DNA from 3 places in the Klebsiella oxytoca genome. Region 3 is predicted to be linked to each of the others. Evidence: predicted binding sites of a transcription regulator. Region 3 holds the regulator's gene; each other region holds the start of a gene.
What was found. Region 3 encodes PurR, which represses purine synthesis genes. Its sites were predicted from a motif close to CANGCAAACGTTTGCNTG; they were not measured.
Positions count from the first base shown of each region.

Region 1: a site for PurR is predicted at 2,091-2,108, ahead of purL (phosphoribosylformylglycinamidine synthase). Genes of this name have one in related genera too.
Region 2: a site for PurR is predicted at 1,731-1,748, ahead of gcvT (glycine cleavage system aminomethyltransferase GcvT). Genes of this name have one in related genera too.

Region 1 is NZ_CP046115.1:4,032,812-4,037,063, forward strand. Features, by position in the region: gene purL (phosphoribosylformylglycinamidine synthase) at 1-2,016, opposite strand, end outside; gene mltF (membrane-bound lytic murein transglycosylase MltF) at 2,191-3,807, shown strand; gene tadA (tRNA adenosine(34) deaminase TadA) at 3,804-4,252, opposite strand, start outside.
Region 2 is NZ_CP046115.1:4,573,010-4,577,261, reverse strand. Features, by position in the region: gene ubiH (2-octaprenyl-6-methoxyphenyl hydroxylase) at 1-203, shown strand, start outside; gene ubiI (FAD-dependent 2-octaprenylphenol hydroxylase) at 214-1,416, shown strand; gene gcvT (glycine cleavage system aminomethyltransferase GcvT) at 1,837-2,931, shown strand; gene gcvH (glycine cleavage system protein GcvH) at 2,954-3,343, shown strand; gene gcvP (aminomethyl-transferring glycine dehydrogenase) at 3,488-4,252, shown strand, end outside.
Region 3 is NZ_CP046115.1:3,057,045-3,061,296, reverse strand. Features, by position in the region: gene punC (purine nucleoside transporter PunC) at 1-903, opposite strand, end outside; gene punR (DNA-binding transcriptional activator PunR) at 1,016-1,927, shown strand; gene purR (HTH-type transcriptional repressor PurR) at 1,946-2,971, opposite strand; gene GJ746_RS14225 (YnhF family membrane protein) at 3,268-3,357, shown strand; gene GJ746_RS14220 (MFS transporter) at 3,523-4,252, shown strand, end outside.

The DNA of each region.
Region 1 (4,252 bases), 980 kb from region 3:
CGGACCTACCATCTGATCGCGCGCCACCATACCGGTGACTGTACGGTCGCCGATGGTGACGAGGAAAGTTTTCTCCGCGACCGTCGGCAGGTGCAGCACGCGATTTACCGCGTCGGCAATAGTGATTTCCTGGCGTACCAGACTCTGGCCCTGGGCTTTCTGAGTCTGCACATCGCGGGTCATTTTTGGCGTTTTGCCCAGCAGCACATCAAGCGGCAGGTCAATCGGTCGATTGTCAAAATGGCTATCGTCGAGGCTCAGATGCAGCTCTTCGGTGGCCTCACCAATGACCGCGTACGGCGCGCGTTCGCGGCGGCACAGCTCATCAAACAGCGGTAGCTGTTCCGGCGCGACCGCCAGAACATAGCGTTCCTGGGATTCGTTACACCAGATTTCCAGCGGACTCATGCCCGGCTCATCGCTGAGAATATCGCGCAGCTGGAATTTACCGCCGCGCCCGCCGTCGCTGACCAGCTCCGGCATGGCGTTCGATAAACCGCCCGCGCCGACGTCGTGGATAAAGAGAATCGGGTTAGCCTCGCCCAGCTGCCAGCAGCGGTCGATAACTTCCTGGCAACGACGTTCCATCTCCGGGTTGTCGCGCTGTACGGATGCAAAATCCAGATCGGCGTCAGACTGGCCGGACGCCATTGAAGAGGCCGCCCCGCCGCCGAGACCGATGTTCATTGCCGGTCCGCCGAGAACAATCAGCTTCGCGCCGACAACAATCTCGCCCTTCTGCACGTGTTCGCCGCGGATGTTACCGATACCGCCCGCCAGCATAATAGGCTTGTGATAGCCGCGCAGCTCTTCGCCGTTGTGGCTGGTCACCTTCTCTTCATAAGTACGGAAATAGCCGTTCAGCGCCGGACGGCCAAATTCGTTGTTAAACGCCGCGCCGCCCAGCGGACCTTCGGTCATGATATCCAGCGCGGTTACGATACGCTCAGGCTTGCCGAAATCCTCTTCCCACGGCTGTTCAAATCCCGGAATACGCAGGTTGGAAACCGAGAAGCCCACCAGACCGGCTTTTGGCTTCGCGCCGCGTCCGGTGGCGCCTTCATCGCGAATTTCGCCGCCAGAACCGGTCGCCGCGCCCGGCCATGGAGAAATAGCCGTCGGGTGGTTATGGGTCTCGACCTTCATCAGAATATGCGCATCTTCCTGGTGGAAGTCGTAGCGGCCGGTTTCGTGATCGGCAAAGTAACGACCAACGGCCGAACCTTCCATGACCGCGGCGTTATCTTTATAGGCAGACAGCACATACTCCGGGGTTTTCTCGAAGGTGTTCTTGATCATTTTGAACAGCGACTTTGGCTGTTTTTCGCCATCAATGACCCAGTCGGCGTTAAAAATTTTGTGTCGGCAGTGCTCAGAGTTGGCCTGCGCAAACATGTAAAGTTCGATATCATTTGGATTGCGTCCCAGCTTCTGGAAGGCATCCTGCAGATAGTCGATTTCGTCATCCGCCAGCGCCAGCCCCAGACGAAGGTTGGCGTCAATCAGCGCCTGACGCCCCAGGCCCAATAGATCAACGCTGGTTACCGGAGTTGGCTGATGATGGGCGAAAAGTTTCTCTCCCTCGTCCAACGCGCCAAACACGCTTTCCATCATCCGGTCATGCAGTTCAGCCGCCACCAGCGACCATTGTTCATCGTTCAGGCTGCTCGCTTCAACGTAATACGCGACGCCGCGCTCCAGACGCACCACCTGAGACAGGCCGCAGTTATGGGCGATGTCGGTAGCTTTAGAAGACCAGGGAGAGATAGTGCCGGGACGAGGAGTGACGAGCAGTAGCTTACCGGTTGGGGTATGGCTGCTTAAGTTCGGACCATACTTGAGCAACCTTGCCAGATTCTCGCGATCGTCGCCGCTGAGCGGGGCGCTAAGGTCGGCAAAATGAACGTACTCGGCATATATCGTGCTTACCGGAAGGTTGGCCGCCTGGAAACGTGCCAGCAGTTTATTGATACGGAATGCCGACAGTGCAGGTGAACCACGCAAAATTTCCATCATAAGTCTCTCGTCTTCGAAGCTTTCATGGTGAGCCAGGGGGGAAACGGGCGCCATTATAGTGAATCCTGTGCCCCGACGAAACCGTTTGCGTATAAATAAAATGATTGCCAGGGTTTATCAATTAATGTGACTCATCTCGCTAATAAGTTGCCAACTGACGCATTCTTAAGCAAAATGCCGCTCATTCAACAACAACCATTAACTTTTTCCGGTCATAGTCTGCTGAGGAACACCAAGCTGCAGAAGATTAACTATCTGAAAAAATTAAAGATTAATTATCTGCTCATCGGCATTGTTACCCTCCTGCTGGCGGCTGCCCTGTGGCCGTCTATCCCGTGGACGGGGAAACCAGAAAACCGCGTTGCGGGGATCATGGCGCGCGGAGAGCTGCGCGTCAGTACGATTAATTCGCCAATGACCTTCGCGACCATCAATGACAAAACCTACGGTTTTGATTATGAGCTGGCGCAGCAGTTTGCCGACTACCTCGGCGTAGAGCTAAAAGTCACCGTCAGGCAGAATATCAGCCAGCTGTTCGACGACCTTGATGAAGGTAAAGCCGACATGCTGGCAGCCGGTCTGGTCTACAACTCCGAGCGGGTGAAAAACTATCAGGTTGGGCCAACCTACTATTCCGTTTCACAACAGCTGGTTTATCGTAAGGGCAGCCTGCGTCCGCGTACCCTGGCAAACCTTACTGCCGAACAGCTGGCCATCGCTCCCGGCCACGTGGCGGTAAACGATCTGCAAACCTTGAAAGAACAAAAATATCCCGACCTCGACTGGCGCGTGGACGAAAAACGCGGAACGACAGCGCTGATGCAGGCGGTTATCGACGGCAAGCTCGACTATACCGTCGCCGATTCCGTCGCCATCAGTCTGTTTCAGCGCGTTCATCCTGAACTCGCCGTCGCGCTTGATATCAGCGACGAACAGCCGGTCACCTGGTTTAGCAAAAAAGGCGAGGATAATTCTCTGTCGGCGGCGATGCTCGATTTCTTCAATAACATTAATGAAGACGGCACCCTGGCGAGGCTCGAGGAGAAATATTTAGGCCACGGTAACGATTTTGATTATGTGGATACCCGTACCTTCCTGCGCGCTGTGGAAAGCACTCTCCCGGACCTGCAGCCGATGTTTGAAAAATATGCCAGACAGATAGACTGGCGACTGCTGGCGGCTATTTCGTGGCAGGAATCACACTGGGATCCGCAGGCCACCTCCCCGACAGGCGTTCGCGGAATTATGATGCTAACCCGTAACACCGCTCAAAGCCTGGGCCTGACCGACCGCACCGACGCCGAGCAAAGCATTGACGGCGGTATGCGTTATTTACAGGATATGATGAGCAAAGTACCGGAGTCGGTCCCTCAGGACGAGCGAATCTGGTTCGCGCTGGCGGCTTATAATATGGGCTACGCGCATATGCTTGACGCGATAGCCTTGACGAAAAAGCAGAAAGGCAACCCGAACAGCTGGGCCGATGTGAAGCAGCGTCTGCCGCTGCTAAGCCAGAAAAACTACTACAGCCGTCTAAAATACGGTTTCGCGCGCGGGCATGAAGCCTACGCCTACGTCGAAAACATCCGTAAATATCATATCAGCCTCGTGGGTTATCTTTCTGAAAAAGAGCGAAAAGATGCCCAGATAGCCGCTTTAGGCGAACACTATCCGGCGGTCATGCCGGATGAGCTGGATAGAGCAGAACAGTACGCCATGCCCTATTTCACCTTTCGCGCCGAAAAGCTGGTTGATAACGCGAAATTGAAAATTCCGGGCTCAGAACACTAACCTTCAGCTTGCCGGTTGGCTCTCTTCAGCGCTTTTTTCTCTTCGCGCCGCCAGCGAAAGAAATCACTTAGCATACCGGAACAGGTCTCAGCCATAATGCCTTCCGTTATCTCTACCCGATGGTTCATCCCCGGATGGTGCAGCACATCGATAAGCGATCCGGCGGCTCCGGTTTTCGCATCTCTGGCGCCGAATACCAGGCGGGAAATACGGCTGTGCACCATCGCACCGGCGCACATCACGCAGGGTTCGAGGGTAACATACAGCGTTGCGTCAATCAGGCGGTAGTTCTGCAGCACCAGCCCGCCCTGACGCAGCGCCATAATCTCCGCGTGTGCGGTGGGATCGTGGCGGCCGATTGGCCGGTTCCAGCCCTCGCCGATGACCTGTTGATTACGCACCAGCACGGCGCCGACCGGCACTTCGCCCTCTTCCCAGGCGCGTT
Region 2 (4,252 bases), 1.5 Mb from region 3:
ATGCGCTTCTGAGCCGCTATCAGGCCCGGCGCGCCGAAGATAAAGCCGCCACCGTCAGCGTGACCGACGGGCTGGTGCATCTATTCGCCAATCGTTGGGCGCCGCTGGTTGTGGGGCGCAACGCAGGGCTGATGGCGATGGAATTATTTAGCCCGGCGCGCGATGCGCTGGCGCAGCGTACCCTCGGTTGGGTCCCCCGTTAAGGAGTGAAACGTGCAAAGTGTTGATGTCGCTATTGTTGGCGGTGGAATGGTGGGGCTGGCGGTTGCCTGTGGTTTACAGGGCAGCGGGTTGCGCGTTGCGGTGCTGGAACAGGCCGCTCCCCAGCCGCTGAGCGCAGATGCGCCGCCGGCGCTGAGGGTGTCGGCGATTAATGCCGCCAGCGAGAAGCTGCTGGCTAAACTGGGCGTCTGGCAGGATATTATCGCCCAGCGCGCCAGCTGCTACCACGGTATGGAAGTGTGGGACAAAGACAGTTTTGGCCGCATCAGCTTTGATGACCAGAGCATGGGCCTGAGCCATCTTGGGCATATTATTGAAAACGCCGTGGTGCACCATGCGCTGTGGCAAAAAGCGCAGAGCTGTGCTGACGTCACGCTACTGGCCCCGGCGCAGCTGCAGCAGGTCGCGTGGGGCGAGAATGAGGCCTTTCTTAGCCTGCAGGACGGCAGCATGTTAACCGCCAGATTGGTGGTTGGCGCCGATGGCGCTAATTCGTGGTTGCGCAACAAAGCGGATATTCCGCTGACTTACTGGGATTATCGCCACCATGCGCTGGTCGCCACTATTCGCACCGAAGAGCCGCACGAAGCGGTGGCGCGCCAGGCGTTTCACGGTGAAGGTATTCTGGCGTTCCTGCCGTTGAGCGACCCGCACCTCTGCTCTATTGTCTGGTCTCTGCCTCCAGAGGCGGCGGAACGGATGCGGCAGGCTGATAATTCCGTTTTTAACCGGGAACTGAATATTGCTTTCGATAACCGCCTGGGGCTGTGCGCTGTGGAGAGCGAGCGTCAGGTATTCCCACTAACTGGCCGTTACGCGCGTCAGTTTGCCGCCCACCGTCTGGCGCTGGTTGGCGATGCCGCCCACACCATTCATCCGCTGGCGGGGCAGGGCGTCAATCTTGGTTTTATGGATGCCGCCGAGCTTATTGATGAGCTGAGGCGCCTGCATGCGCAGGGTAAGGATATTGGTCAGCATCTGTATCTGCGTCGCTATGAGCGCAGCCGCAAGCATAGCGCTGCGCTGATGCTGGCGGGAATGCAGGGTTTTCGTGAAATGTTCTCCGGTAGCAACCCCGCGAAGAAACTGCTGCGCGATATCGGCCTTAAACTGGCGGATACTTTACCCGGCGTGAAGCCGCAGCTTATTCGTCAGGCTATGGGGTTAAACGATCTCCCTGCCTGGTTACGTTAAGTTCGTCACACTTCTCCCTCCCGGCCTTCGCGCCGGGTTTCCCCTCTCATTTGAAATAATCTAATTTCACCTCTTTTTTCGCATTAGTTTTATTAATGTCACCTTTTTTTTGTTATAGAAATTAGGCTCATCTTTTCGCAGAAAATATCATCATGCTCTGCTTTCATTCGGGGTTAATTAATGTTTATGCGGGTTAACTCGCTTTATTGTAGTTAAAAACTCTGTAGGCTTTTCGGCGGATTTTAGTCATAAGCTAATGTGATGTCCTAGCCGGGCTTATGGTTTAGTGCGGATATCGGTGGTAAGTTCAGGCCAAAGAGAACGTTTGCGTTGGCGTCCGTTTGCGATGCTGGCGGTGGGTTTCGCGGCGCAAATACGCCAAAAATAGTGGCTGGTTCCGTTTTATTCGATGAGGAAAAGATGGCTCAACAGACTCCGTTGTTCGAACAACACACGCTATGCGGCGCTCGCATGGTGGATTTCCATGGCTGGATGATGCCGCTGCATTATGGATCCCAGATTGATGAGCATCATGCGGTGCGCGGTGATGCCGGGATGTTCGATGTATCGCATATGACCATCGTCGATTTTCACGGCAGCAGAATCCGCGAATTCTTGCGCTATTTGCTGGCCAACGACGTAGCGAAGCTTACCGTTCCTGGCAAAGCCCTGTATAGCGGCATGCTCACCGCTTCCGGCGGCGTTATTGACGACCTGATTGTTTATTTCCTTTCTGAAGACTATTTCCGCCTCGTTGTTAACTCCGCCACCCGTGAAAAAGACCTCGCCTGGATAACTCAGCAATCCGAATCTTATGGCCTTGAAATGACCGTGCGTGACGATCTCTCCCTGATCGCCGTTCAGGGGCCAAAGGCAAAAGAAAAAGCCGCGACGCTGCTTACCGACGCGCAGCGCCAGGCCGTGGAAGGAATGAAGCCGTTCTTTGGCGTGCAGGCGGGGGACCTGTTTATTGCGACTACCGGCTATACCGGCGAAGCGGGTTATGAAATTGCGCTGCCGAACGAGCAGGCGGTGGATTTCTGGCGCGGCCTGCTGGAGGCGGGCGTGAAGCCGTGCGGCCTTGGCGCGCGCGATACTCTGCGTCTGGAAGCGGGAATGAATCTGTATGGCCAGGAGATGGACGAAGGCGTCTCCCCGCTGGCGGCGAACATGGGCTGGACCATTGCCTGGGAGCCAGCTGACCGTGACTTTATCGGGCGTGAAGCGCTGGAAGTGCAGCGAGAAAAAGGTACCGAGCAGCTGGTGGGGCTGGTGATGACCGAAAAAGGCGTTCTGCGCGGCGGCCTGCCGGTGCGCTTTAGCGATGCCGATGGTAACCAGAAAGAAGGCATTATCACCAGCGGCACCTTCTCCCCAACGCTGGGCTACAGTATTGCATTAGCACGGGTACCGGAAGGCATCGGCGAAACCGCCGTGGTGCAGATTCGCAACCGCGAAATGCCGGTAAAAGTGACTAAACCTGTTTTTGTACGCAACGGCAAAGCCGTAGTGTGATTTTCCTTTTGGAGATGAATTGATGAGCAACGTACCAGCAGAACTGAAATACAGCAAAGAACACGAATGGCTGCGTAAAGAAGCGGACGGCACTTATACCGTCGGCATCACCGAGCACGCGCAGGAGCTGCTTGGCGATATGGTTTTCGTCGATCTGCCGGAAGTGGGTGCCGCCGTTGAAGCGGGCGCCGACTGCGCGGTTGCCGAATCCGTTAAAGCGGCTTCTGATATTTATGCGCCTATCAGCGGTGAAATCGTTGCCGTCAATGAAGAGCTGAGCGACTCCCCGGAGCTGGTTAACAGCGATCCGTACACCGATGGCTGGATCTTTAAAATCAAAGCCAGCGATGAAGCTCAGGTTGCTGCGCTGCTGGATGCAACCGCATACGAAGCTCTGTTAGAAGACGAATAAATACGCTTCATTCTTTACGTTGCAGGTGCGTTGGCTTCCTGCAACGCGAATGATTTTGCATATTCTGGCCCGGTAAGCGTCAGCGCTCGCCGGGCAAACCAGTCAGATAATCACGATTCACCGCACGTTCAGGAACCATCGCTCATGACCCAGACTTTAGGCCAGCTTGAAAACCGTGACGCCTTTATTGAACGTCACATCGGCCCGGATGCCCGACAGCAGCAGGAGATGCTGAAAACCGTTGGCGCCGATTCGCTTAACAACCTGATTGGCCAGATTGTGCCGCAGGATATTCAGCTGGCGACGCCGCCGCAGGTGGGCGAAGCAACCACGGAATTCGCCGCGCTGGCGGAGCTGAAGGCGATTGCCGGTCGTAACAAGCGCTTCAAGTCGTACATTGGTATGGGCTACACCGCCGTGCAGCTGCCGCCGGTGATTCAGCGCAATATGCTGGAAAATCCGGGCTGGTATACCGCCTATACGCCTTATCAGCCGGAGGTTTCTCAGGGCCGTCTGGAATCGCTGCTCAACTTCCAGCAGGTGACCCTCGACCTGACCGGTCTCGATATCGCCTCGGCCTCGCTGCTGGACGAAGCCACTGCCGCAGCGGAAGCGATGGCAATGGCCAAACGCGTAAGCAAACTGAAAAATGCCATCCGTTTCTTCGTTGCCGCCGATGTTCATCCGCAGACTCTGGACGTGGTACGTACCCGCGCGGAAACTTTTGGTTTCGATGTGATTGTCGATGAGGCTGAAAAAGCCCTCGATCATCAGGATGTCTTTGGCGTGCTGCTGCAGCAGGTAGGGACTACCGGCGAAGTTCATGATTACAGCAAACTGATTGCTGACCTGAAAGCGCGTAAAGTGGTTGTCAGCGTCGCGGCCGATTTTATGGCGCTGGTTCTGCTA
Region 3 (4,252 bases):
CATTAAGCCAACGAGCGATGCATTCTCCTGCAGACCAACCAGCCAGGTGGCGGCTACGCTGATGGCGAAAATCACCAGTAGCCAGGGAAGAATTTGCTGTCCCTGCCATTTTTGCAGCGCCGCGCGGCAACCATAACCGCCCACCAGAAACGCGATAGTTTGCGGCACGTAGCTCAGGCCGATAACGGTAGGACCATAGCCCATCTCATGCAGAATAAACGGCGAGCCGGTCAGCCATGCAAAAAAGCTGGCGGAGCAGGCGGCGTATATCAGGACGTTACCGCTATATTCGCGCGAACGCAGCAGCGTAAAGAACGTCAGCTTTTGCTGCACGTCAGCAATCGGCTTATTTGCCGGTTTCAGTCGCAGCGCGGGCAGCATCAGCAGCAGAGTAATGGCGAACAGAACGGCAAAAATAGCCTGCCATTCGAAGTGGACCAGCAGCCAGCTGCCGAGCAGCGGCGCCAGCGCCGGGGATAAACCTACCAGCGGCATAATGGCGGCGAAAATTCGGTTGGTTTTTTGCGCAGGATAATAATCGGTTACCATCGCCTGCCAGGTCACCGCGGCGGCACAAACCCCCAGGGCCTGAATAAAACGCAGCGCCAGCATCAGCGTGGCATCGCGAACCCATAGCATCCCCAGACAGCCAATAGCGAATATGGCCAGGCCGCTCAACAGCACCGGTTTACGACCATAACGATCGGAGAGCGGTCCCCAGAAAAGCTGCCCAAGCGCAAAGCCCGCAAGGAATAAGCTCAGGCTGGCGCTGATGGAGGCGGCGGAAGTATTCAGATCCTGCTGCATGGCGGCGAATGCCGGTAAATACATATCGGTTGCCAGAAAGCCCAGCACGCTCAATCCGGCCAGCCAGACTAAAAATCCTTTTCGAGGTTGTTGCATAATCTTCTCTTTTTAGTGATGCAGGTACGATGGCGCAGAGTGTAGGGAGTGCATAACGTCTTGTGAAACGCTAATATTTGTCAGGTGAATTCAAAAATTTTGCAGGCAGAAAATGTGGTCTGAATACTCTCTTGAAGTTGTCGATGCTGTCGCCCGCAACGGCAGCTTTAGCGCCGCCGCGCAGGAGCTGCACCGCGTCCCCTCGGCGGTCAGCTATACCGTACGCCAGCTGGAGGAGTGGCTGGCGGTACCGCTATTTGAACGTCGCCACCGGGATGTGGAATTAACGCCTGCCGGGGTCTGGTTTTTACAAGAGGGGCGCTCTGTTATCAAAAAAATGCAGATCACCCGCCAGCAGTGCCAGCAGATAGCTAACGGCTGGCGCGGGCAGCTCTCTATCGCGGTGGATAACATCGTCAAGCCCACGCGTATGCGCCAGATGATCGTTGATTTCTATCGTCATTTTGATGACGTAGAACTGATCGTTTTTCAGGAGGTGTTTAACGGCGTCTGGGATGCGTTGGCCGACGGGCGCGTGGAGTTAGCCATCGGCGCGACGCGCTCAATTCCGGTCGGTGGACGCTATGCCTTTCGCGATATGGGGATGCTGAGCTGGGACTGCGTTGTCGCGAGCCACCATCCTCTGGCAAAAATGGCCGGGCCACTGAGCGATGATCTGTTGCGCAACTGGCCGTCGTTGGTGAGAGAGGATACTTCACGCTCGCTGCCGAAGCGAACCACCTGGCTGTTGGATAACCAGAAGAGGGTGGTTGTGCCGGACTGGGATGCCTCCGAGACCTGCCTCTCCGCCGGACTGTGCATCGGAATGGTGCCCGGGCATTTAGCGCGTCCGTGGCTTGATAGCGGCGAATGGACGGCTCTGGAACTGGAAAATCCTTTCCCGGATGCCGCGTGCTGCCTGACGTGGCAGCAAAGCGATGCCTCTCCGGCTCTATTATGGTTGCTGGATTATCTTGGTGATAGCGAAACGTTAAATCGGGAGTGGCTGCGGGCGCCGGAATAACCGGCGCCGCGGGAAGGACTAACGGCGGTAATCAACAAACGGACCATCGGCCACAGAACGGCGCTCGACCAGACGCGGATGAACCTCAATCGACTGAGAAACTTCACGCTTATTGACGATTCTGTCCAGCAGCATATTGAAGGCCGCTTCGCCCAGAGAGTCTTTAGGCTGATGGATAGTGGTCAGCGCCGGGCTGAAGTAGCGGGCGTTGCGCACGTTATCATACCCGATCAGCGAAATATCCTGCGGTACGCGCAGACCCATTTCATCCGCCGCGCAGATTGCGCCCATCGCCATGATATCCCCGCCGCAGAAAATTGCCGTAGGGCGATGATGCTGGCTGAGAATTTGCTGCATGGCGCGGTAGCCGGATTCCGGTTCAAAATCACCCTGTACAATCCAGTGCTCCGGGATCTTAATCTGCGCTTCTTCCATCGCTTTCATAAAGCCGGCCAGTCGACCTGCGCCGGTATTACGTTCCAGAGGTCCAGGAATGGCGCCGATCTCGCGATGTCCGCGCTCAACAAGGTAGCGACCGGCGATATAGCCGCCTTCAAAGGCGTTATCAATCACCGCATCGGTAAAGTCGGCTTTCGCTTCGCCCCAGTCCATGACGACCATCGGAATGTGGCGATACTCTTCCAGCATGCTTAACACCGATTCCGGGTACTCGGAACACATCACCAGCAGGCCATCTACGCGTTTTTGCGCCATCATTGAAAGGTAAGCGCGCTGTTTCTCCGGATCGTTCCAGGCATTGCCAAGAATCAGGGTATAACCCTTCTGAAAGCAGCTTTTCTCAACGGATTCAATTATTTCAGCAAAATAGGCCGCTTCGCTGCTGGTCGCCAGCAGGCCAATAGATTTGGTGTGATTCACCTTCAGGCTGCGGGCGACGGCGCTGGGGGAGTAATGCAGCTCTTTGATTGCCGCCCATACCGCATTGCGCGTCTCTTCCGCAACGAATCGGGTTTTGTTAATCACATGTGACACTGTTGTAGTGGAAACGTTTGCGCGTTTCGCTACATCTTTAATAGTTGCCATTACTTCTCACTCCAGACCTTGACCTGAACGTCTGTTTATCGGTACGTAAACGTTTGCCTGTACACACCCTGACGCCAAAATTATTCATGGCATCACGTCGGGAAAACGACACAGAACGACAGGAAGGGGTCAATGGCCGATACGCTTTCAAATTAGCGTGGGATTTTGTCCGATCTTGGGGCAAAGGGGAAGAGCAAAAATGTGCATCACCCTAAATCCAGGAAGATTTTTACGCTAATCTGTGTAAAAATGAGCAAGCTCACTTTTCATGTGGGGATAATCAGGGGGAAAAATTGATGGATACAGATTTAAAGTTTTCGCTGACAACAACGATTATTGTTCTGGGTTTGATTGTCGCTTCAGGTTTGGTCGCCGTACTGCACTAATTTCACAATAAGGGAGAGGTCGCTCTCCCTTTTTCATTGCGCATTATTATCAATTTCGCAAAAATCTTTTGCCATTTCGTTTACTTTTGTTTTTCTGTGATTGATGTCATGCTTTTGACTTCTGATGAGATGCCGTCGCGAAAGGCGGCCTGATGGAGTTCTTGCATGAAAATCAATTTTCCCCTGCTCGCGCTGGCGGTCGGTGCTTTTGGCATCGGTACGACCGAGTTCTCCCCGATGGGGTTATTACCGGTTATCGCAAAAGGCGTGGATGTTTCAATTCCGGCCGCGGGAATGCTGATCAGCGCCTATGCAATCGGTGTCATGGTTGGCGCGCCGCTGATGACTCTGCTGCTCTCCCACCGCGCCCGCAGAAATGCGCTGATCTTTTTGATGGCGATTTTTACTCTCGGCAATGTGCTCTCTTCAATCGCACCTGATTACACCACGCTACTGCTGTCGCGTATCATTACCAGCCTTAATCACGGCGCATTCTTCGGCTTAGGATCGGTGGTTGCGGCAAGCGTGGTGCCAAAACATAAGCAGGCCAGCGCCGTGGCAACGATGTTTATGGGGCTGACCATTGCTAATATCGGCGGCGTTCCCGCAGCGACCTGGCTTGGCGAAACTATCGGCTGGCGCATGTCGTTTCTCGCAACCGCGGGGCTGGGCGTAGTGGCAATGATCGGCCTTTGGTTCTCTTTACCGAAGGGCAGCGCCGGCGAGCGCCCGAACGTGAAACAGGAGCTGTCGGTGCTGATGCGCCCGCAGGTACTGTCGGCGCTGCTGACGACCGTGCTGGGGGCAGGGGCGATGTTCACGCTGTATACCTACATTTCCCCCGTACTGCATACAATCACTCATGCCTCGCCGCTGTTTGTTACCGCGATGCTGG